DNA from 2 places in the Syntrophomonas sp. UBA1041 genome. Region 1 is predicted to be linked to the other one. Evidence: riboswitches for the same ligand, from Rfam matches in the RefSeq annotation. Region 1 holds a riboswitch; the other holds the start of a gene.
The links. A riboswitch is a leader RNA that binds a small molecule or an ion and turns the genes downstream of it on or off. The one in region 1 is predicted to bind thiamine pyrophosphate.

Region 1 (10,775 bases):
CCTGTATAATGCGCGACCGCGAGGTTCTGGCCTATTGGGGCGACCGCTGCCGTAAATGGGACACTTCGCTCAAGCCGGCCGCCCAAGAGCAAGCGGTGGTGGGGTAAGGCTCAATCTTCTTCCAGCACTGCCAGAATCCGTTCTTTAACCTGGTATAGCGAGAGCGGAGAATGGGGTTCCGCCTTCATATCGATTTCCAGACGCACCTGTGCGGGACGAGCGGAGAGCACATATATGCGGGATGCGATCAGAAAAGCCTCCTCTATGTCATGGGTGACAAATAAAACCGAGGAGCGAAAGCGCTGCTGCAGATCGACAAGCCAAAGATGCATCTTGCGGCGCGTAATAGCGTCCAAGGCGGCAAAAGGTTCATCCAATAACAGGATGTCGCTGCTAAAAAGGTAGGTTCTTAATAGGGCGGCCCGTTGTTTCATACCCCCGGATAACTGCCGGGGGTAATAGTTTGCAAAACCGGTCAGGCCGAAGTCGTCCAGGTGTGCTGCCGCCTGCCGCCGGGCTTGCTCCCTGGGGATTCCCCGGAGCAAGAGCGGCAGCGAGACATTGTCGATGATCGTTCTGGAATCGAGCAAAAGGTCTTTTTGCTGCATATAGCTGACCCGGCCGGTTCTGCCGGTATGATCCCGCCCGTCCATATAAACCCGCCCCTGTTCAGGACGCATCAAGCCGGCGATAATATGCAGCAAGGTGCTTTTCCCACACCCGCTGGGGCCTAGGATGACGACCACCTCATGCTCTTTGAGACCCAGGGAGAGATCATTTAAAGTTAAAACCCCCTGCAGGGTTTTATACAGCCCTTTTACCTCTAGTTTCATCATCAATAATAACCTGCGTTTCCGACTCTATTGCGCTGCGGGCAGAAAGTCATTGCTGAAGGCCGTGGCAGTGTCAATTTGGCTTGACAACAGTCCGTTCTCAAACATGAAATCAGCATACCCCTGCCATACCCCGGCTTGCATTTCTCCCCAGCGGGAGGCGTCAGCCTGGTACTGGGCAGCCAGATAACGCTGGCTGTTAATAACCAAATCGCGGTTCAGTTCAGGTATTTTGCCCAGGAGTATTTCCGCGGCTTTATCGGGGTCTTGTATCGCATACTGATAACCGCGGCTGGTGGCCTTCATGAACCTTTTTGCCAGGTCCGGGTTGCTGTTTAGCAGGTTCTCACGGCTGACCAGAACCGGGGTGTAATAATCCAGGCGGGGTTCGACCTCACGCAGGCTGATAAAGCTCAGAGGCATATTCTTAAGTTCCGCCTCAATGCCGGTCCAGCCCCAGAAAATCCAGGCAAAGTCTATATCCTTTTGGACGCTGGTGAAAAAATCGGCTGAACCGATGTTTAAAACCTTGAGCTTACTGAAATCAGCCTGGTATTTATTCATCAAGGATTTTAAAACCGCCTCCTCCGCCGGGGACCCCCAGCCTCCATACGTTTTGCCCTCAAAATCAGCCGGGGCTTTAACGCCGCGGTCCTGCGGGGCCGCAAAACCGGAGGTATTATGCTGGATGACGGCGGCTACGGCCACCACCGGTATGCCCTGCGAGCGGGCCATAATGATCTCTTCCTGGGCTGATATGGCAAAATCGCCCTGTCCTGCAGCCAGGAGCTGAACCTGGCCGCCTTCAGGGGGCTGTATGATCTCCACATCCAGGCCTTCCGCCTGGTAATAACCCTGTTGCTGAGCAACATATAGCCCGGTGTGATTGGTGTTGGGAAACCAGTCTAAAAGCACTGTGACCTTCTGCAACGGGGCCTGCCGGGTTGGGGGAGTATTGCCGCAGCCCGGTAAGGCCAGCAACGCTGCCATCAAGAATAAAGCCACTATTTTATGTTTCATTTGATATTCCTCCTATTGCCATAATTGATGAGAATAAATCTTCCGATTCCAGGGGACCAGCAAGTACTCCAGCAAATCTACCGCTTTAACCAAGAGCAAGCTCAATATACAGATGATCGCCACCGCCGCCAGAACCCGGTCGATAGCGAAGCCCTTCTGCTGCAAAGTCATATAGTATCCCAAACCTCGCTGCGCCCCCAGCCATTCCCCGATTACCGCAGCCATGATGCTGTAGGTGGCGGAGATACGCAGCCCGGCGAAAAAGGAAGGCAGGGCCGCAGGCATAATCACCATGCGAAAGGTTGCTAAACGTTTGGCGCCCATAGAGCGAAACAGGTCCAGGACATCCGGATCCACCGACTGCAGCCCGTTAAAGAGATTTATTACCATGGGGAAAAAGCATACCAGGATAATAATCAAAATCTTTGGCAGGATGCCCCAGCCGAACCACAGCGGCAGCAAGACCGCCAGTACGATCAGAGGTATGGTCTGGGATACGATAAAAATCGGGTATAAGGCCTGATACAGCCAGGTCAGGTAATGCAGCAAAAGTGCCAGGATAAGAGCCAGGGCTATTGAAGCCGCAAAACCCAGCATGGCTTCCATCAGGGTGGTCTGGGTATGATGCCACAACAGTGCCGCATGGTTAACCATAGCCTGCAGCACCTGCCCGGGGCCGGGCAGGATCCAAACCGGCACCCGGCTCACCCTGACCCCCGCATCCCAAAGCACTATGGCCAGGATTACAACCAGGACCGGGTATAATTTAGGGGCGGTATTTATGTATCTTCTCATCAATGGTTACTCCGTCCGGACGGTAGTCGATCTTAATGACCGACATCACCGAGGAAGCGCCTTCAGCAATGCAGATGTCCTGAGCTTTTTTTACCAGCTCCAGCAAAATCTCGATATCACCCTCAATGGTAGTCTCCATAGGCCCGACCGCGTAAGGCAAGCCGCTGCCCTGAATCATCTCTATCACCCGGTCGACAACATCATACACCCGCTCCGCAGCTACTCGGGGCAGAACCTGCAGACTGAGGTTGGCATTTGCCATTCCATCTCCTCCTTTACAAAATAATTGAGACCGCTAATCTGAATAAAGCGGTCTCGCGCGAACCAATCGGCTCTTAGTTCCTACGCTGGCATTACCCAGATCAGGTTCAAGGGTCAGGGCCGCATTTAACCCACTCTCAGCCGGATGGCTCCAGCTCCCCTTTGTAGTTTGAATTATTATACTCCCCTGAGGCGCTGATAATCAACCTGTAATCATATAAACATTCTTGTTGAAATATTTACTGCTGTGCTATACTAACCTCAAAGTGGCCCGTGCCGCTGCGGAGATCATATTTTTATAAGATGAGAGGAGCGAAGCTGAGATGAGTAGAGAACAGCTCACCAAAATCATTTTGCCTGAAGAGAAATTGCCGAAATTCTGGTACAATGTTCAGGCGGATATGCCCACACCATTATCACCGGGTTTAAATCCTCATAGCAAACAGCCCCTGGCGCCAGCTGATTTAGAACCGCTTTTTGCGCGGGAATTGATCATGCAGGAAGTATCCACTGAGAGGTATATCGAAATACCCCGGGAAGTGCGGGAGATTTATAAAAAGTGGAGGCCTTCCCCGCTGTTCAGGGCTCATGGTCTGGAAAAAGCCCTGGATACCAGCTGTCATATTTATTATAAATATGAAGGCGTAAGCCCGGTGGGCAGCCACAAACTGAACTCGGCCCTGCCCCAGGTGTTCTACAATAAAGCCCAGGGGATCAAACGCCTGACTACTGAAACCGGGGCCGGTCAATGGGGCACGGCCTTATCCCTGGCCTGCAAAATGTATGATATCGAAGCCATGGTTTACATGGTTAAAGTCAGCTATTATCAGAAGCCCTACCGGCGCGTAGCCATGGAGGTTTATGGCGCCAAGTGCGTGCCCAGTCCCAGCCCGTTGACCGAAAGCGGACGCAAGGCTTTAGCCCAGAACCCGGATATGCCCGGTACTCTGGGCCTGGCCATCAGCGAGGCGGTGGAAGACGCCGCCGGGCGTGAGGATACCAATTACTCACTGGGCAGCGTTCTCAACCACGTCTGCCTGCACCAAAGCATTATCGGGCAGGAAGCCAGGCTGCAGCTGGAAATGGCGGATGAGTATCCCGACATTGTGATAGGCTGCTGCGGCGGTGGCAGCAACTTCGCCGGGATCGCTTTTCCATTTATCCCGGACAAATTGAAGGGCGGCCAACTTCGCCTCATCGCGGTCGAGCCGGCCGCCTGCCCGACCCTGACCAGAGGGGTATTCGCTTATGATTACGGCGATGTAGCCGGGTTTACCCCGTTGTTGAAAATGTACACCCTGGGGAGCAGTTTCAGCCCTCCCGGAATTCACGCCGGAGGACTGCGCTATCACGGCGAATCGCCCCTGGTGAGCCAATTGTATCATGACGGCCTGATTGAAGCTGTCGCGGTTTATCAAAATGGGGTTTTCCAGGCCGCGCAGTTATTTGCCCGGACCGAAGGCATTATCCCTGCTCCCGAGTCCTCTCATGCCATCCGGGTAACCATCGACGAAGCCCTGAAGGCAAGAGAGCAGGGGGTACAGCGCACCATCGTCTTCAACCTCAGCGGGCATGGCAACCTTGATCTGGGCGCATATGACAACTTCCTCGCAGGCATCACCGAAGACGTTGATTTCCCTGAGGAGGAACTGCAGAAGAGCCTCAGCAATCTCCCGCAGGTTTAGGCTGTATTTGTCTTTCAAACTTTTATACGTACCATCTATCATTCAGGCATAATTTGAATAAGCCAGGGGTTCTTGCTTTTTAAAGCAAGGCTCCTGGCCCGTTATTTTTATAGCTTTTACTGGTATGAGTCAGGGAATCGTTTCGGTTAACAAGTGAACTGGTACATCTGAACCTGAATAAACCGGGCAACGGCTAGGGGAAAGATATTATCCCTTTTTCAGTGACAACAGCGGTTACATAAGTGGCGGGAATCAGATCAAAACCCTCTTCCAGTGGCAGGGGGGGATAACTTGAGGCCAGTTTGTGGGATTCACATAGGCAATAGAAAGGAATCTGGCGTTCAAAGCAGGTTCTGGCCAACTGCAGGCTGGGGTAGCCATTGATCAATGAACCGTCGGAAAGCACGCTGTCAGCTCCTACCAATCCCAGGCTGACCCCCTGAATACTATCTAGCCGATCCTCCGCGACAAGATCACAGCCGACTCCGCCTGCCTGCAAGGCGGAAGCCATCATTTCTCCATATTTTAAGCCTTGCGCCTGAGACTGCTCATCTACGATCAAGGCCGCAAAGCTGCGGCCTGCTGCAGAGGCCTGTATCAACGCCGAGCAAACCGTGGCGCTGAAGCTGCAGCTGATGATCTGATCGCCTGGCTTGATCAGTTCCGCTCCATTCATAACGGTATCATGGAATTTCAGGTCCAGGCTGTGTAAAATGGATTCCACCAGCCGTGCGACCGAATCTACCGGTTCAAAGGGCACGCTCTCGGCTTTCAGGCCTGCCATGCCGTCGATAAAAACCTGCAGGCCATTCTTGATAGCCGCCATGGCAGGCCTGATTTCCTGCAGCCGCAGGGCCATGGCGGTAAGCTGTTCCAGGTAGTCCAGCCAGTCTCCGCAGGGCAGCTCTGCGGCCTCGTCCTTTAAAATCAACAATGCCTGGCGCAGCAGAAAACTGGCGCCATGTTTACGATCCAAAGCCAGCTGCCCGGCCTTCATCTCCTGTCTATTCATCGGCCACTCTCTGCCAGGTTTCGTAGAGCATCGGTACGCAGTCATATTTTTTTATGTCCTCCGGTTCGATCCATTGGAACTCCACATGCTCCCAATCAATGATGATCCTTCCGGGGTGCTTGACATAAAAGCGAAAAGGATGGACCAGCCACATGATGCCCGCTTCCGTATCGGGTACTTCCAGAATTGCCCCCGCTTTGACCAATATAATGTCATCACTGCACAGACTGGCTTCTTCCTTTATTTCCAAATATGCCTGGCTTAATGCGCTGCGGCCTTCAGGCAGATATCCGCTCAAGCCCGCCCATTTACGCTGATAAGAGCCCACTTGCGAACTGCGCTTTAACAGTAAGATTTTACCCTGGCTTTCCATGAAACAGGTGATGACATGGTTGGTAACCATCATATACCTCCTTAAAAATGGGTGTGACGAAATGCTCGAACCGTATAACTCGGTGGACTGGCTTGCCCCGCGATTTTGCCTGGGTTATATTAACTATAATACATGGAAAGGAGCCCTCATGGCTACTATTGACCAACGCTTGTTGGCAGCCAGCCGGATGATCATCCCTGGCGGCGCGGTGGCTGATATCGGAACTGACCATGGCCAGCTGCCATGTTTTCTGCTGGAAAAGGGTCTGGCTCCACAGGTAGTCGCTACTGAATGGGGGGATGGCCCTTATCAGCGCGCCCGGGAGCATATTGAGACTTCACCCTGGTCAGACCGTATTGCGGTCCGGCAAGGAAATGGCTTAGAGGCTTTAGCCTGGGGTGAGGTTCATACTGTCGTCATCATGGGCATGGGAGGCGACCTTATGGCTGAGATATTGAGACGGGACTGGCATCTGACCTCATCATTTGCGCGTTTGGTCCTGCAGCCCATGACCCGTCCTGCGGTACCCCGCCTTTTGCTGGCCGCAAAGGGCTGGCCGCTCATTGATGAACGGGTGGTAAGAAGCAGGGGGCGCTTCTTTGTCCTTTTCAGCTACCAGCCCGGCGACCGTCCCTACCGGCTGTCCGCCCTGGAGTTGGAAGTGGGGCCACAGCTACTCCAAGCCCGGGACAGCATTGAACTGGAGTACCTGACTTATTGCCGGCGCAGGCTTAAAGCCCGCTGTCAAAACCTGTCCCTTTCCAAACAGCCCCAGAATCAAAGCAAGCGGCTGAAATATGAATTGATGGGCCGGGAATTGGAGGAAATAATCGATGGCAAATCAGGTTAAGGATATCACTGCGATATTAGAGCACCACTATCCGCCCTATCTGGCAGCATCCTGGGATAATTCCGGACTGCAGCTGGGCTCATATCTTGCCCCGGTAAAAAAAGTGGGGGTGGCTCTGGAGCTGGAGCCTGAAGTGCTCGCAGAGGCTTTGCATCTCGAGACGGATATGATCATCACCCATCACCCCTTATTTTTTCAGGGTGTTAAAAGACTGGAAGCGGATACGGCCTGGGGGAAGATGGTATATGAGTTGATTGCCAAAGGCATAACGGTTTACGCAGCGCACACCAATCTGGATGCGGCCCCCCAGGGTTTAAACCAGCACCTCGCAGAAATGCTGCGATTACAGGACATTGAGCCGTTATTGGCGGACCAGCGGGATGAACTATGCAAAGTCGTGGTCTATGTACCGTTCAGTCATGTAAAAGCGGTGCAAAAGGCTATGGCTGAGGCAGGGGCCGGGCATATCGGCAAGTACTCGGCTTGCAGTTTCCGCACCCCGGGAATCGGCAGCTTCCGTCCTGAGGACGGAAGTCAGCCATTTATCGGCTCTGTCGGGGTGCTGGAAGAGGTTGAGGAATACCGTCTGGAGACAGTTGTAGAACAGAGCGGTTTAAATCGGGTGCTCAAGGCCATGCACTCCGCGCATCCTTATGAGGAGGTCGCTTACGACGTTTACCGTCTGGCTAACGGCGGCCGTATTTATAGTATGGGACGCAGAGGCCGGCTGGCACAGCCCTGCTCACTGGAGTCACTGGCCGGAAAAGTTAAAACGGTTTTTGGCTGCCAGGGGGTTCGCGTAGTAGGAAATTATCGACAAATGGTGCAGCGGGTCGCCATGATCAGCGGTTCCGGAGGGTCTTTGCTGGCACGGATCAATCCTGAAGCGGCCGATGTGGTCATAACCGGGGATGTAAAATACCATGAAGCTCAAGAAGCGCGCCTTAAGGGTATGAACGTAATCGATGCCGGACATCAGGAACTGGAGAAGCATATGATCGCTCTGGTAAGCGCTCTGTTGGAAGATGAATGCAGACATCAAAAGCTTTCCCCGGAGATTCTCAAACTGAAAGAAAGCCCTTGTTTTAGGCTTTTATAATCGATAAGGCAACAGTATATGCAATTGTGCCAATATCCCGGCAGGATGCCTCGAAATGGAATAAAATGGAATGCACCGTAAAATTGGGACTCCATGCATAAAAGCCTTTTTTAACAGGTAAAATGTATATAACAGTTTTAAGCCTATATTTTTCAAAAAAAATTCCGAAAAAGATTTTTAATAGCAGGAATTGCCGTTTTTTTGGGGAATGTAAAATATGGTTAATAAAATAACATAAGGGAGGACTATGTCGTGAACAAATCGGAACTTGTTAAGTCAATAGCGGAGAAGGCAGAAATCACCCAGAAGGATGCTGCCAAAGCCCTGGATGCTACGGTGGAAGCCATTCAAAAGGCCCTGGCTGGCGGGGATAAAGTGCAAATCATCGGTTTCGGAAGTTTCGAAGTACGCGACCGCAAGGAAAGAAAGGTTATCAGCCCGGCGACCGGGGAAGAAATTAAGGTTCCTGCCACTAAAGTTCCGGCATTCAAGCCTGGCAAATCCCTTAAGGAAGCGGTTGCGGTAAAAATACCCGTCAAAGTGACCGCTAAGAAGAAAGGCGCAAAAAAGAAATAGCTATATAAAAAAAGAGGTATACCTCGTATACCTCTTTTTTTATGTCCTTAAAAAGTGTTTGAATTGATGGGCAAGCAAATCTGTAAGCGGAGTTCTGTATTCGATAGTCATCTATCTGGGATGCCAGTTGCCTGACACCTCTTGCGACCTAACCCGGGAACGAGGCGGGCAACCTCATGGTTCCTCTATTCGGTCTTGCTCCAGGTGGGGTTTACCGAGCCGTTTAGTCGCCTAAACGCTGGTGAGCTCTTACCTCGCCTTTCCACCCTTACCCCGCGAATGCGGGGCGGTCTGTTTCTGTGGCACTAGCCTTAGGGTCGCCCCCACTGGACGTTATCCAGCACCTTGCCCTGCGGAGCTCCGACTTTCCTCAGGTTTAAACCTGCGACTATCTGATTTACTTGCCGCCCGATATCAATTCATGCAGGGTATATTATAATGAATAGGCGGCCAATTGTAAAGCAACGGGGAAATATCCCTTTTCACAAAAAATATGACGCTCTTTGAAGGAATAAAGGATTTTTTAGAGAATACATAACCTAGCGAAAGCAGGGAGTAACGGGGTGAGATAATAAATCTTCAAGTTCCTTGTTTTACCTTTGCTCGAATTATAATATACTTACTAAAGAGATAAAGGGGGGTGAAGAAAGATGTTGTTGTTCGGATCGGAGCAGGCAGCTAGCGGGGTTTTTTACAACGGTCCTCTTTTTACCTTATTGGTAATCATTTTAACGGTATTCATTTTTCTGAAATTCTGTGGATGGGCCAAGAAAAGAACGATGCCAGCCGGCACTAAAAAGGGAATTTTTATACTAACGGCGCTGGGCGCTGTAGCTTTTAACGTCATGTACTCTCTGGGAAATTCGGCGTTTGAGCAGGGCCAGGGTCTCAATATGGCTACTATCGCAGTGGTTTCAGCCTTGCTCTGGGTATTTGTATTCTCTTATGCTTTGATGTCAGAAACAAAATAAAGTATAGTCCTGGAAGGCGGCTAGAAGCCGCCTTTTTTATTGGTTATAATAGCCTAAAGAACAAAATGGTGAGAAAATGGATGAACTCATAAAGATCGAAATCACATATGACGATAAACCCTCGGCACCCATCTGGTCCTATCCGGGGCAGAATCTGTGGGAAGCCCTGGTGGCCCATGGCCTGATAACGGCTGGCCCCTGCGGCGGAAAAAGGATCTGCGGGAAGTGCAAACTCAAGATAGAAGGCCCGCTTAACCCGCCGGATGAAGCGGAGCGCTACCTGCTGCTCCCTGAAGAAATCAAGGCGGGCATGCGTCTGGCCTGCCGCATCCCGGCGACCCAGGGCCTTAAAGTGTTTCTTGAAGGCCAGCCTTTTACTGCCGCCCCGGTGCCCCGGTTAATGTCTGAAACGGCTGCGCCGCCCATGGTCATGCATAAAAAGATATATTTGCCGGGTCAGGACCGGCATAATCCGGTTTCCATACAGGAACGGCTGCAAAAGTCCTTGCCAAATCTGCACCTCAACTTGAGTATTGCCGATCTCAATGAATTGCACAGCCTGGATAGGACCGACCGGCCAGTTCTTGAATTAAATGCTTTGCTGACAGAAGACCGGCAATTGATATACGCCGGCCGCTCCCGGCAGGATCTTTATGGGGTAGCCCTGGATGTGGGCACCACCAGCCTGGTAGGCTCACTGCTGGATCTGGAAACCGGTCAGACCGTCGCTACAACCACCATGCCCAATATGCAGCGCGTCTATGGTGACAACATCATTTCCCGCCTGGACTATTGTTTGAGTCATGACGATGGCCTGCAAACCCTGCATCAAGTGATCGTCAACAACGCCAATACTCTGATCGCCAGCCTTGTCAGGCAGTGTAAAAGCCTGCCCGATCAGGTCTACCGGCTGGTTGTGGTAGGAAATCCGGTTATGACCCATTTTGTTTTAGGCTTAAATCCGGCGGGTTTGGCCGCCGCCCCTTTTAGCGGCATAATCACTGATGCTTACAGTTGCCGGGCCGGGGCAGTAGGCCTAGCGGCCCACCGTGAAGCTCTGCTGGTCATACCGCCGCAAGCCCGGGGTTTTATCGGCTCTGACGCCCTGGCCGGGTTGTTGACTCTGCCGTGCCCGCCGCCCTTGCCGTATCTGTTTATAGACATCGGCACTAACAGCGAAGTGATTCTAGCCGGCCAGAAAGGAATGTGGGCAGCCTCCGCTGCAGCCGGCCCAGCCTTTGAAGGGGCCGGTATTCGCTGCGGAATGAGGGCCGTTCACGGAGCTATCGACCATTTTCAG
Region 2 (10,775 bases), on a different contig from region 1:
ACCCCGGTTCTAAATATGCTGGAAAACGCCTTTGTGCTGCCAACCGGGATGTGGACTTTGAAAATGGCTCTACAAGGCGGAAGTATTGGGATTATAGCCGCATTACTATTGGGTTCCCTGGCATCCATATACCCGGCATGGAAAAGTGCCGGCCTTGATCCGCAAGAAGCAATTACGCAGGGAGCATTAGAATAAATGGAAATTTGTCGGCTTGAAAATGTCAGTAAGAGCTATTTTACGGGCGAAAAGCTAACTCCTCTGAGAAATGTTGATCTGGTGGTGAACGCCGGCGATCTCGTCTCCGTTGAGGGTTCTTCTGGAATTGGCAAAAGCACGCTCCTATACGTAATGGGAAGTCTGCTTAAAGCTGACCAAGGAAGACTATATTTGAACAAAAAAGATGTCAGTCTAATGACTGATCAGCAATTGACCAATTTACGGGCCGAAAAGATAGGCTTTATTTTTCAAGAGACCAACCTGATTCAGGCCCTGACATTACAGGAGAACCTGGAGTTTACACGTTCGCTGGTTAAAAAAAGCAAGGATAATTTGGGGGAAATTTTATATTTACTGTCACGGTTGGGATTATCGAGTCATAAGGATCTGCTTCCCTATCAGCTGAGCGGCGGTCAAAGGAGGCGCGCCATGGTAGCCCGTGCACTAATTAACCGCCCTGCTCTTATTCTGGCCGATGAACCAACCAATGACCTGAATGAGTTCTGGGCTCGTGAAATCGTACAGTTATTCTTAGAAGCCAACCAGCAGGGCAGTGCAGTAGTCATTGTAACGCATAATAATCAATGGACCAAAGAGGCTTCTTTCCAGTATCGGCTGGAGGGCGGAAAACTGGCCGCAGTAAAACCGCAGCAGTAGTAAACGGGTTGTTGAGGTGTACATTATGAAAGAACATTTATCAAAGGTTATATTGGGGATGGAACTGCTGGCGTCACTGCTTGTTCTGGGGGCAGTTTTCAGCTGGGCGCCCGTATGCAGTGGTTTGCTTACTCTGCAAAATGGAACCATGGTGCATATGAAATGTTTTTACAGCGGTCAGGCATCGGTTGCATTGGCCTTGATCTTGCTGGCTGCTGCAATAGCAGCGTATTTCTCTAAAGTAGATCATAAAAAAATACAAGGGGTAGTTGTCTTGATAGGAATTATGATTATTGCCAATGCCTATGAATCGGTTATCGGCATAGGAATTTGCAGAAATACTGAAATGGCATGTAATACTACCGCTTTATGGCTTAAGGCCGGTGGCGCTTTAGCTATTGCAGGAGGCCTTTTAGATATTTTCGGCAATGGCGATAAGACCAATAAGCTGATTCTGTAAGAGGGATTAAAGTGCTAAAAACGGCTGTAGTAATGATGACCAAGCTTCCCATACCCGGTTTTTGCAAAAATCGCTTGCATGAAGTCCTCGAAGCATATGAAAGCGCCGAGTTTCAGCGCTTGTGCATCAAGGATTTGACCGCCATGGTCTTGGAGTCTGAACTGCCTTTATATATCTACTATGCCAGCCCGGATGCTTATAAGCTTGGGGATCATGTTTTGGAAGTCTCATATATTCCGCAAAAAGGCGAAGATTTGGGAGAAAGGATGTATCATGCAGTGCAGCAAACCCTTTTGCAGTATGAGGCGGTAATAGTAATTGGCAGCGACCTGCCCGATTTAGAACTCAGAATTGTTTACAAGGCGGTTCAAGATTTGGAGCAATCAGACATGGTTTTAGGACCCTGTTATGATGGTGGTTATTACTTGCTGGGGACTAAAGCAGCTCATCCCGAGATTTTTGCGGGAATAAGTTGGGGCAGCCCCCAGGTTCTGGATCAGACACTGGATAAGGCGAAAAAATCCGGCCTAAGCTTACGCTTGTTGGAAACCAGGCGCGATATTGATACCTGGTACGATATAGTTGATTATTATGACCGCAATACAGGAGTCAATAGAACGGATACCTGTGTTTATACTGAACAATTAATAAAAAAATATGGCTACTCAGGGAGAGGAGACCGGGATGCAGTTAAAAACAAGTCTGTTACATGGCGAGGAGGATGCAGTAAATGAAAAAATCATGGTGGACTAGTTGGTGGTTTAGGTTATTACTGATATTAGTGCCGGTAGCGCTATACTATTTGGTCCCTCCCCTTCATAACGGGATGAATCAAGCTGTAAGTACATTGTCGAAGGTTAACGTTCAAGCAGCCAAGGATTACATTTTATCCTTCGGCATATGGGCGCCTGTCGTTTCATTTCTACTTATGGTTATTCAATCGGTTGCCGCCCCCCTACCGGCATTTATTATTACCTTTGCCAATGCCGGCCTTTTTGGCTGGATTAAAGGTGCTATATTATCATGGTCCAGCGCAATGGCTGGAGCTGCCCTATGCTATGCGATCGCTCGAATTTATGGCCGGTCAGTGGTAGAGAAATTTACTACGCGGGGCGCCCTTGCTGAAGTAGACGAGTTCTTTGAGCATTACGGAAAATGGGCAGTATTAATCGCTCGCTTACTGCCTTTTGTTTCCTTTGATGTGGTAAGTTATGCGGCCGGACTTACTTCTATGGGATTTTGGGAATTCTTTTGGGCAACCGGGCTGGGCCAATTACCTGCCACCCTTGTATATTCATACGTAGGGGATATGTTGGTAGGAAGTGTGAAAACGGTAGTGTTTGGATTACTGATGGTATTTGCCCTCAGCGCATTTATTTTTATGTTTAAACAAATATGGCGGGATCGCCAAAAACAAAAGGCAATCAGTGGAAGATAATTAAAGAATATTAAATAAAAACATCCATATGCAGAATAAGATTCCTGACAGATTCCAAATTATCGGTAACAGATTCAGAGTGTGGTTCTTTGGTTTTACATAGATCGTATATATGAGTGCCGATGCACAGGCGACCAGGATCAGCCATCCGAATATTTTCATATATAGAGCAAAAGCAAGCAGCGAGAAGGTTGCAATACCTTTATATATCAGCAGGCAGAGCGCACAGAATGAAAGGAACTGAACCAGAGAGCATACCAGTAAAATAGGATTGTGTTTTGTTTTTTTCTTCTGCAACAGACGAATCAGTTCTCTGAAAAGAAAAGTAAGAACTATTATAAAAAATAATAGTGGCATAAATAATTGAATGTAACTTTGCTGCCAAAACGGAAGCTTGGAATAAGTTATTGCCGACTCGGTAGCCAGCATGATTGTTTTAGCTTTTTTCTGGAATTTCAAAATGCCCATATTCGAAGCGTAGGTATCTGCTCCGATCAGAGTCAACCGGTCGTCGTTTATGAAATAACCGCTATCCTGCGACCCGCTTATATGCAGCATTTTTCCCGGTACCAGATACCGCAGGATTTTTTCTGGCGTTTTGAAACTTGACCAGTTGTTTGCATAATGGCCGCTAATATCGATAGTGGCTGCACCCGAACCGGGAGCCGGCCGTGTTGCTTCGCCATACAGCAAGTCTGCCGCCTTCTGTATTACCGCATCGATTTCATGTTCAGGAAGATAGGTATTGAAAGATAGAAAAACCCCGGTTTGTTCCTGTGGAAACAAGGCGATGCGGGTATAAAAATGCAGCGTCTCTCCCTTTTTGTCATAATACACCGCGTGGTTTCTTGTTTTCCTGTTCCAGGTATAGCCGACTCCCTCCAACTCTTCTGACATGGAAAACTGCCTGCTGAATATTTCTTCTTTGGACCTGGCCGTTAAGACACGGGTATCCTCATTGTCCAAAAGCCACTGCATATACTTTGCCATATCCCCGGCGGTAGACACGGCGGAACCTTCCGGATAGAGATTCATATAAGGCTCGAGGGTTTCTTCCCCGCTTGGCAGGTATGGTTTGGAAACATAGACAACATCGTGCATGTGCTCGAAGGTCGTCCTGGTCATTCCCAAAGGCAGGAAAACCTGTTCCCGGCAGTACTGGGCAAAATCCTGATCTGTAATGCATTCAACCACATAAGCGGCCAGCGCAATTCCGTAGTTGGAATATGAGACTACTTCGCCCGGTTTAAACACCTGTGCGGGAAGATATTGGCGCACGCTGGCGGCAAGGGGTTCGGTATCACTGACATTGCGAACTGCCATGCCTGTCACCCGGTCTTCAAATCCGGCCGTATGGGTAAGCAGCTGATGCATGGTTACAGGATATGAGAGGGTTGGAAAATCAGAATCAAGGTAGACAGAAATATCACGATTCATATCCAAGCGGCCCTCTTGATGGAGGATTTGAGCTGCCACTGCCACGAAAGTCTTTGAGACCGATCCGATGCGAAAGGCGGTCTTTTCTCCATCAGCGGCAATGCCATTGTATTCATCAGCGAAACCGTATCCCTGGCAAAGTTCAATTCTACCGTTCTTTACGATAGACAGGACCGCTCCTTTTGCATGGCCCGGCCCTGACATGCTGTCTACCATATTATTCAATTCATTGCGGATTTCCTGAGAATTTTGTGCCAAGGCAGGTGTTCCTGTTACTGAGAAGATCAAAAGTAGCGAAATGAATATGCTTAAAAACTTTTTCATAAACATCCTCCCAAGACTTCTTTAAACAATATTGTATCGGACCAACCCGGAATCTATCTGCTCATTTAAATTTACCTTATAATGATTAACTTTGTCTTGTTTGCTTGTTTTTGCGGCCCGGATGATTAATTCCGCCATACCCGCAACCGGCTCCAGCGGGCATATTGGAGGCGGGCATGCTGCTATTGGAATAGCGTAGGGACTGGTGCCCGCTGCCGTTGTTACTTATATATAGAAAGCCGGGCCTGAAATCATTTTCAAGATAGCGATAGGAGAGGCGTTTGACGATTATGATAAACTAAACCCTTGTGGAATCCGTCGCGTTGATATATAGGATCACCCGAACAGCATTAATCTTTCTTGAAGATTAATAATTTATGTGATAACATCCTAAACAACTCCATAAGCACCGGGGGAGCTGGAAAGGCTGGCTGAGATAAGGGACCGATGAATCCCTTGACCCTTTAACCTGATCTGGATAATACCAGCGTAGGGAAGGTTTACAGGCTGAAATTATTAAAGCATAGACCTTTCATCTGGGTCTATGCTTTTTTGATCCACAGGTAAAAGGATGGCTTCTCGGATTTTTGCCATGCCAGGAGCGACGCATTGTCATCGCATGCCAGGAAGAGTTTATTGCTGCCTTTTAATTTTGTGGCTTTGCCGGTATTGTGAATATTCTGGATGCCAGAGGAGAGATTTGATTTGAAAAACCTGTTAACCATTGCCGGCTCTGATTCCAGCGGCGGAGCCGGGATCCAGGCGGACATTAAGACCTTTGCGGCTCTGGGCACCTATGGGATGAGTGTGATCACGGCTGTAACAGCCCAGAATACTCAGGCTGTCATAAAGGTAGCGGAAATGAGTAGGGAAATGGTAAAAGCCCAAATTGATGCGGTCTTTTCTGATATTCGGGTTGACGCCGTTAAAATTGGGATGGTGGCTAACGCCGGTCTCATTCGTCAGATTGCTCTATCCTTGGAAGAATGGGGCGCACAGAATATCGTGCTGGATCCGGTGATGATTTCTAAAAGCGGTTGTGCCCTGCTGGAGCAGGCGGCGATTGAGGCTTTAAAAGAGGAATTGTTCCCAATGGCCACCATCATCACCCCCAATTTACCGGAAGCGGAGGCCCTGCTTGGAAAACCAATTACAAATCAGGAGGAAATGGAAAAGGCGGTCAGGGAGCTTTACCTTTTGGGCCCCCGCAGCGTGTTGATAAAAGGCGGGCACCTGCAGAGCGATGCAGTTGATGTATTTTTCGATGGTGAAAAAATGACCGTGTTTTCAGCCCCCCGCATAAACAGCAAAAATACCCATGGGACAGGATGCACCCTATCCTCGGCGATAGCAGCCCATCTGGCTTTAGGTAACGATTTGATCAGCGCGGTGGGTCAATCCAAAGAGTATCTGACCAAAGCCATTGACAATAGTATTTCTCTGGGCCACGGGGCGGGTCCGGTGCATCATTTCCACAAGTTTTACAGTACTGACGGCTAGCCTGGGAATCAGTTTTCACATGAATGCAGCTTTGCAATCGCATTCCATTGCTGAAAGCATCACCACTTCCCAGGAACTTCAGTATTGTCTTGCTCATTGCAGCATCTACCTTCAGTATGCATTCCCAACTGGAGGCCTTTCCACTATTTACCTTTTAACAAAACCAGCAATAAAGATATGTCCACAGATTCACGCTGAATTTGGGTGTGGATTTAGGACAAGAGTGCTGATAAACTGAAAGATAGATATCTTTATTTCGCCGGTCTCAGCATCTTTTTGTCATGGCAAGTATTGGTATGATTTAAGATGAAAGAGGTGTATTTATGGATTTCATGTATTCGGAAGAACAGGAACTTATTAAATCAAACATCCGCGAATTCGTTTTGAAGTACGTAGAACCCGCAGCCGCGGAGATCGACGCCAACAGCCGCCAGCCTGTAGAGATATTTGAGAAGTTGGGAGAACTGGGTATGATGGGTATATCATATCCGGCCGAGTACGGCGGCGGCGGAGAAAAATTTGTGACTACCATGATGGTCACCGAAGAATTGGCCCGCGCCTGCGCCAGCACCAGCTTTCTCCATTCATACAGCTACGGCCTCGTCGGACACCCCATAGGCACTTTTGGCAATGAAGAACAGAAGAAGCAATATATGCCCGGTCTGGCAGCCGGCAAGGTTATAGGCGCTTTTGCCCTGACCGAACCGGGGGCGGGAACCGATGTCAGTGCGGCCACTACCACGGCGGTGAAAAACGGCGATGAATACATACTCAACGGCACCAAGACTTTCATTACCAACGCCATTGTGGCAGATGTGTTCGTGGCATTCGCCTATACCGACCGTTCCCTGGGTGCCAAGGGGATGAGCGGTTTTTTGATCCCCAAAGGGACCCCGGGACTTATAGTAGGCAAACATTTCGATAAGATGGGGGTTAGAGGCTCGCAAACCTCTGAAGTCGTATTCAAAGACTGCGCTGTGCCGGCTTCCTGTATGCTGGGCAAAGAGGGAGACGGCTTTAAGATCGCTATGAGCGCCCTTGATGTCGGCCGCATAGGCATTGCTGCCATGGCCACCGGCATGACCCAGGGCTGTCTGGATGAATCTGTGCAGTATTCTAAGCTGAGGGTGCAGTTTAACAAGCCTATCGCCAAGCAGCAGGCCATACAGTGGTTTATCGCCAACATGTCCACCGATATCGACGCAGCTCGTTTCCTGTATATGCATGCCGCCTGGTTGAAAGACCAGGGCAAACCATTCAGCCTGGCTGCCTCCAAAGCCAAACTGTTTTGCTCGGAATGCGCGTCCCGGCACACTTCCAAGGCGGTTCAGATTCAAGGCGGATACGGCTTCATGACCGGGGCTAAGGTGGAGCGCCTCTACCGCGATGTCAAGCTGACCGAAATCGGCGAAGGCACCTCCGAAGCCCAGCGTATGATCATCGCCGGTGCGGCCTTGCGCTAATTAATAAAATCATAAGACGGGGTTTCAGTCTCAGGGTGTGGTTCTTTCTGCTTGAACCGCACCCTTTGTTTAGATGTCCTGTTATCGAGCAGGTGTAAAGTGTTTTGCAATTGCTCCGAATATATGGGTACTGATCATGTTTTTGAATCGAGGGGTGTCTGGATATGGAAGAAAGACTCATTGCCCCCTGTGGGATGAACTGCGCACTATGCGTCAATTATCTGGCCCTGAAAAACGACCTGAAGAAACAGGGATTCAAAAAGGCGTACTGCGCCGGCTGCCTGCCGCGCGGCAAGAATTGTATCTTCATGAAAAAGCACTGCGAACTGTTGGGGAAAGGACGGGTGAAGTTTTGCTTTGAATGCGGGGATTATCCCTGCAGGCGTTTGAAATCCCTGGATAAGCGCTACCGCAGCAAATACCATATGAGTATGGTAGAAAACCTCGAACAAATCAAGGAACAGGGCATGAAGAAATTCCTGGCAAAGCAAAGGGAGAAGTGGGGCTGCCCTCAATGCGGCGGGGTTATCTGCTGTCATAACGGGCTGTGCCTAAAGTGCAGTCTAGACAAACTGCGCCAGAATAAAAAATACCGTTGGGGCGAGGAGTAGTTACTACAGAACTAAATTTAGCCCGGTCCCATGCTAAATCGATCAATGCACCATTTGCACCTCTTACGATGCTTCTATAAGCGGAATAAATAGTATTGATATTAGCCACAATAGCAGTGTCAGTATTATGTCAGCTGCAGTTCTCAATTATGAATCGGGCAGAATGAGGGAAGACCTTAATGAACAACGATAAACCGTTGATAGCAGCATTATTAGGTGCTTTATCCACTATGCCAGGGGAGATCTTCACCCGGCTGCTGGTATCGTTTGGTATTGGACAGTACAGTATTTACCAGTTGGATAGCCTTTTTGTGACATTTGACAGGCCTACAGTGATTATCGGGGTCATTGTAAATATTATATTTGGCGGGTTTATCGGGACTGTGTTTTATTATCTGCTTCAGAAGCTCGGTCAAGATTATTTAATTCTTAAAGGTCTAACCATAGGTTTATTATCTTGGGTGCTTACTGAACTTTTATTTACATCGACTATTGAAGGTAAGTATATCCCAATAAGGTCTCTAAGTGATTACTATATACATATATCCGGTGCTGTCGTTTTTGGAGTCACACTAGGATTGCTATTTAAAAAATATTTAGTTACGAACCCTGTTCGACTTGACAACCGGTAGATGCGGGGCGATTATCCCTGAATCCCCTGGATAAGCGCTGCCGCAGCCAATACTATTTAGTATGGGGGAGAATATAAAAGAGCAGGGCATAGAGGCATTTCTGGGACATACAAGGGGCAAGGGGAGCAGAGGCGGCTGCCCTGAATGCGGAGGAGCTATTTTATCTTATGCTATAACGGGCTGTGCTTGGGCTGCAGTTTTAGACATGCCGCGCCATAACAAGAAATGCCGCAGGGGTGAAGAGAAGCCTGAGGCTTGAAGCGTTGAGCACCATTTTTAAGTGAGCAGTAAACAACAAAAAGAATTCATCGTCCAGCGCCGGTAGCGACAATTGTAGCAGGAGACAGCCTCATCGGCCACGATCTCATCTTCATCATCTGGTTCAAATCCGGGGCAGTTCTCAGCAATTTGAGCCACAACATCCCAATCCATTTTACTTCCAGAAAACTCGCGCTCTCCTTTGTCTGTTATAAGCCACATTCTATTTCACATCTCCGATCCAGGCTAATATCTCATGAGATATTATGGCCCCATCCTCATAATCCTTCTCGCCGCGTTTAAAACATGCGCAACATATGGGTGGTGCTGGTCTGCCATTTGGGGTGCTCTATATCAGTCGGAAAAACCATTAATGTATATCGATGATCAAGCAGGACGACTTTTACTTTTTCACCCATACGTACATACTCATTATTATCTAGATTACCGAAATCCATATTTTTGACCTGTTCGACATAGGTTTTTTCTATGATTTCCTTCACTGTCGCAATATAGTATTCTTCATTACCGAGCTTCAGTTTGCCTCTGAATTGTCCATCATTACCAGTAAAGCGAAGTCCCGCTCCGGCCAGTGCACCGATTATCCCTTTGCCGTTGCCGCTCAACTCGAATAAATAAATGCCGGGCATTTTTGCTAATTCTAAAGATTCATCCTTACTGACAAACTTCTCTTTAACCCGATAGGCATATGTAATCAGATCGTCAGGGTTTGCCATTCTTTCCGGAATCACAATCGCCAGTCCAGTATTGGAGTCCGGGGCAACATTAGATTTTATCATGGCACAGGCATATTCAATCAATGCTTCCAGGTATTGTTCTTCAATATTTGCAGAAAAACTCCGCGCAGTATTATGCTTTTTATATCCGATATCAGGATGGGTGTGAAGCCGGTGACGGCTGGGGATTTTGGATTTACCCCAGCCGTTGTCTTCGATAGCCCTGGCTAACAAAGAAGCGGTTTCCCCGGCTTTAAATCCGTCAAGTTGTCGGGAGTCATCAATTCCAATAAATATATTCATGACCCACCTCCGCTTTACATACTGAATGTCATGTGATAAAAGAAGCACCTCAATAATTCTGCAGATGCTTATTGGTACAGGTATGCCACTCATCGTTTTTACGATAGACTAGAAGCTTTCGTTTCCCGTCAAGTAAAACCGTTTTTATTTTATCTCCGATGATAATTATCTCATCGTTTCTCAGAGTTTGTCCTTCAATTGATTGCACTTCATCAATTGCGGTATTCTCAATAATCTCTTGGATCCCCATCGGTTCTCCACTGTCTTTTAATTGCATTTTACCCTGAAATCTTCCGTCATTTCCAGTTATGCGAAGGGCCACTCCGGCCATCGCTCCTATAATTCCCAGTCCGGTTCCCCCATGTTCCGAAAGATGAATACCGCAATGTTCTGCTGTTATGTAGGCTTCATCTTTACTCAGGATTTCAGTTTTAGCCCTGAATCCGAAGGAAATCAAATGGTCGACATCCTTAATCTGGTCACTTACCGCCACACACAGTCCGGGATCAGAACCGGGAGCACTGGTGTTTTCCAAAAAATCGGCTGCGCAATTAATTAGCTCCTCCAAATTATCCATACCAACATCTACAGAAAAACACATAGAGCTGTTGTGGGAAGTATACGGTATATCGGGATGAAGTAACAACTGATGCCGGGTTACGGGTTCGGAGTCCCCCCAGCCCTTGTCTTTGATCATCTTGCGCAGTGCATTGGCTGATTGGCCGGTTGCCCCGATATC

Region 2: linked by a shared signal. The riboswitch ahead of thiD (bifunctional hydroxymethylpyrimidine kinase/phosphomethylpyrimidine kinase) and the one ahead of B2633_RS09015 (thiamine-binding protein) in region 1 are both predicted to bind thiamine pyrophosphate.

Annotation. Positions count from the first base shown of each region.
Region 1 is NZ_DCEA01000063.1:17,503-28,277, forward strand. It holds gene B2633_RS08995 (acyl-CoA dehydratase activase) at 1-107, shown strand, start outside; gene B2633_RS09000 (ABC transporter ATP-binding protein) at 111-836, opposite strand; gene B2633_RS09005 (ABC transporter substrate-binding protein) at 861-1,853, opposite strand; gene B2633_RS09010 (ABC transporter permease) at 1,866-2,648, opposite strand; gene B2633_RS09015 (thiamine-binding protein) at 2,620-2,910, opposite strand; TPP riboswitch at 2,971-3,081, opposite strand; gene B2633_RS09020 (TrpB-like pyridoxal phosphate-dependent enzyme) at 3,233-4,594, shown strand; gene B2633_RS09025 (eIF2B alpha/beta/delta subunit family protein) at 4,788-5,606, opposite strand; gene B2633_RS09030 (NUDIX hydrolase) at 5,599-6,009, opposite strand; gene B2633_RS09035 (tRNA (adenine(22)-N(1))-methyltransferase) at 6,128-6,829, shown strand; gene B2633_RS09040 (Nif3-like dinuclear metal center hexameric protein) at 6,813-7,928, shown strand; gene B2633_RS09045 (HU family DNA-binding protein) at 8,181-8,504, shown strand; RNA gene rnpB (RNase P RNA component class A) at 8,572-8,908, opposite strand; gene B2633_RS09055 (hypothetical protein) at 9,155-9,475, shown strand; gene B2633_RS09060 (ASKHA domain-containing protein) at 9,552-10,775, shown strand, end outside.
Region 2 is NZ_DCEA01000115.1:7,072-17,846, reverse strand. It holds gene B2633_RS16775 (ABC transporter permease) at 1-195, shown strand, start outside; gene B2633_RS16770 (ABC transporter ATP-binding protein) at 196-873, shown strand; gene B2633_RS16765 (DUF4418 family protein) at 899-1,333, shown strand; gene B2633_RS16760 (TIGR04282 family arsenosugar biosynthesis glycosyltransferase) at 1,345-2,067, shown strand; gene B2633_RS16755 (TVP38/TMEM64 family protein) at 2,064-2,771, shown strand; gene B2633_RS16750 (serine hydrolase domain-containing protein) at 2,772-4,532, opposite strand; TPP riboswitch at 4,934-5,046, shown strand; gene thiD (bifunctional hydroxymethylpyrimidine kinase/phosphomethylpyrimidine kinase) at 5,238-6,032, shown strand; gene B2633_RS16740 (acyl-CoA dehydrogenase family protein) at 6,356-7,495, shown strand; gene B2633_RS16735 (DUF3795 domain-containing protein) at 7,660-8,106, shown strand; gene B2633_RS16730 (hypothetical protein) at 8,286-8,738, shown strand; gene B2633_RS16725 (hypothetical protein) at 9,015-9,170, opposite strand; gene B2633_RS16720 (hypothetical protein) at 9,296-10,036, opposite strand; gene B2633_RS16715 (hypothetical protein) at 10,086-10,775, opposite strand, start outside.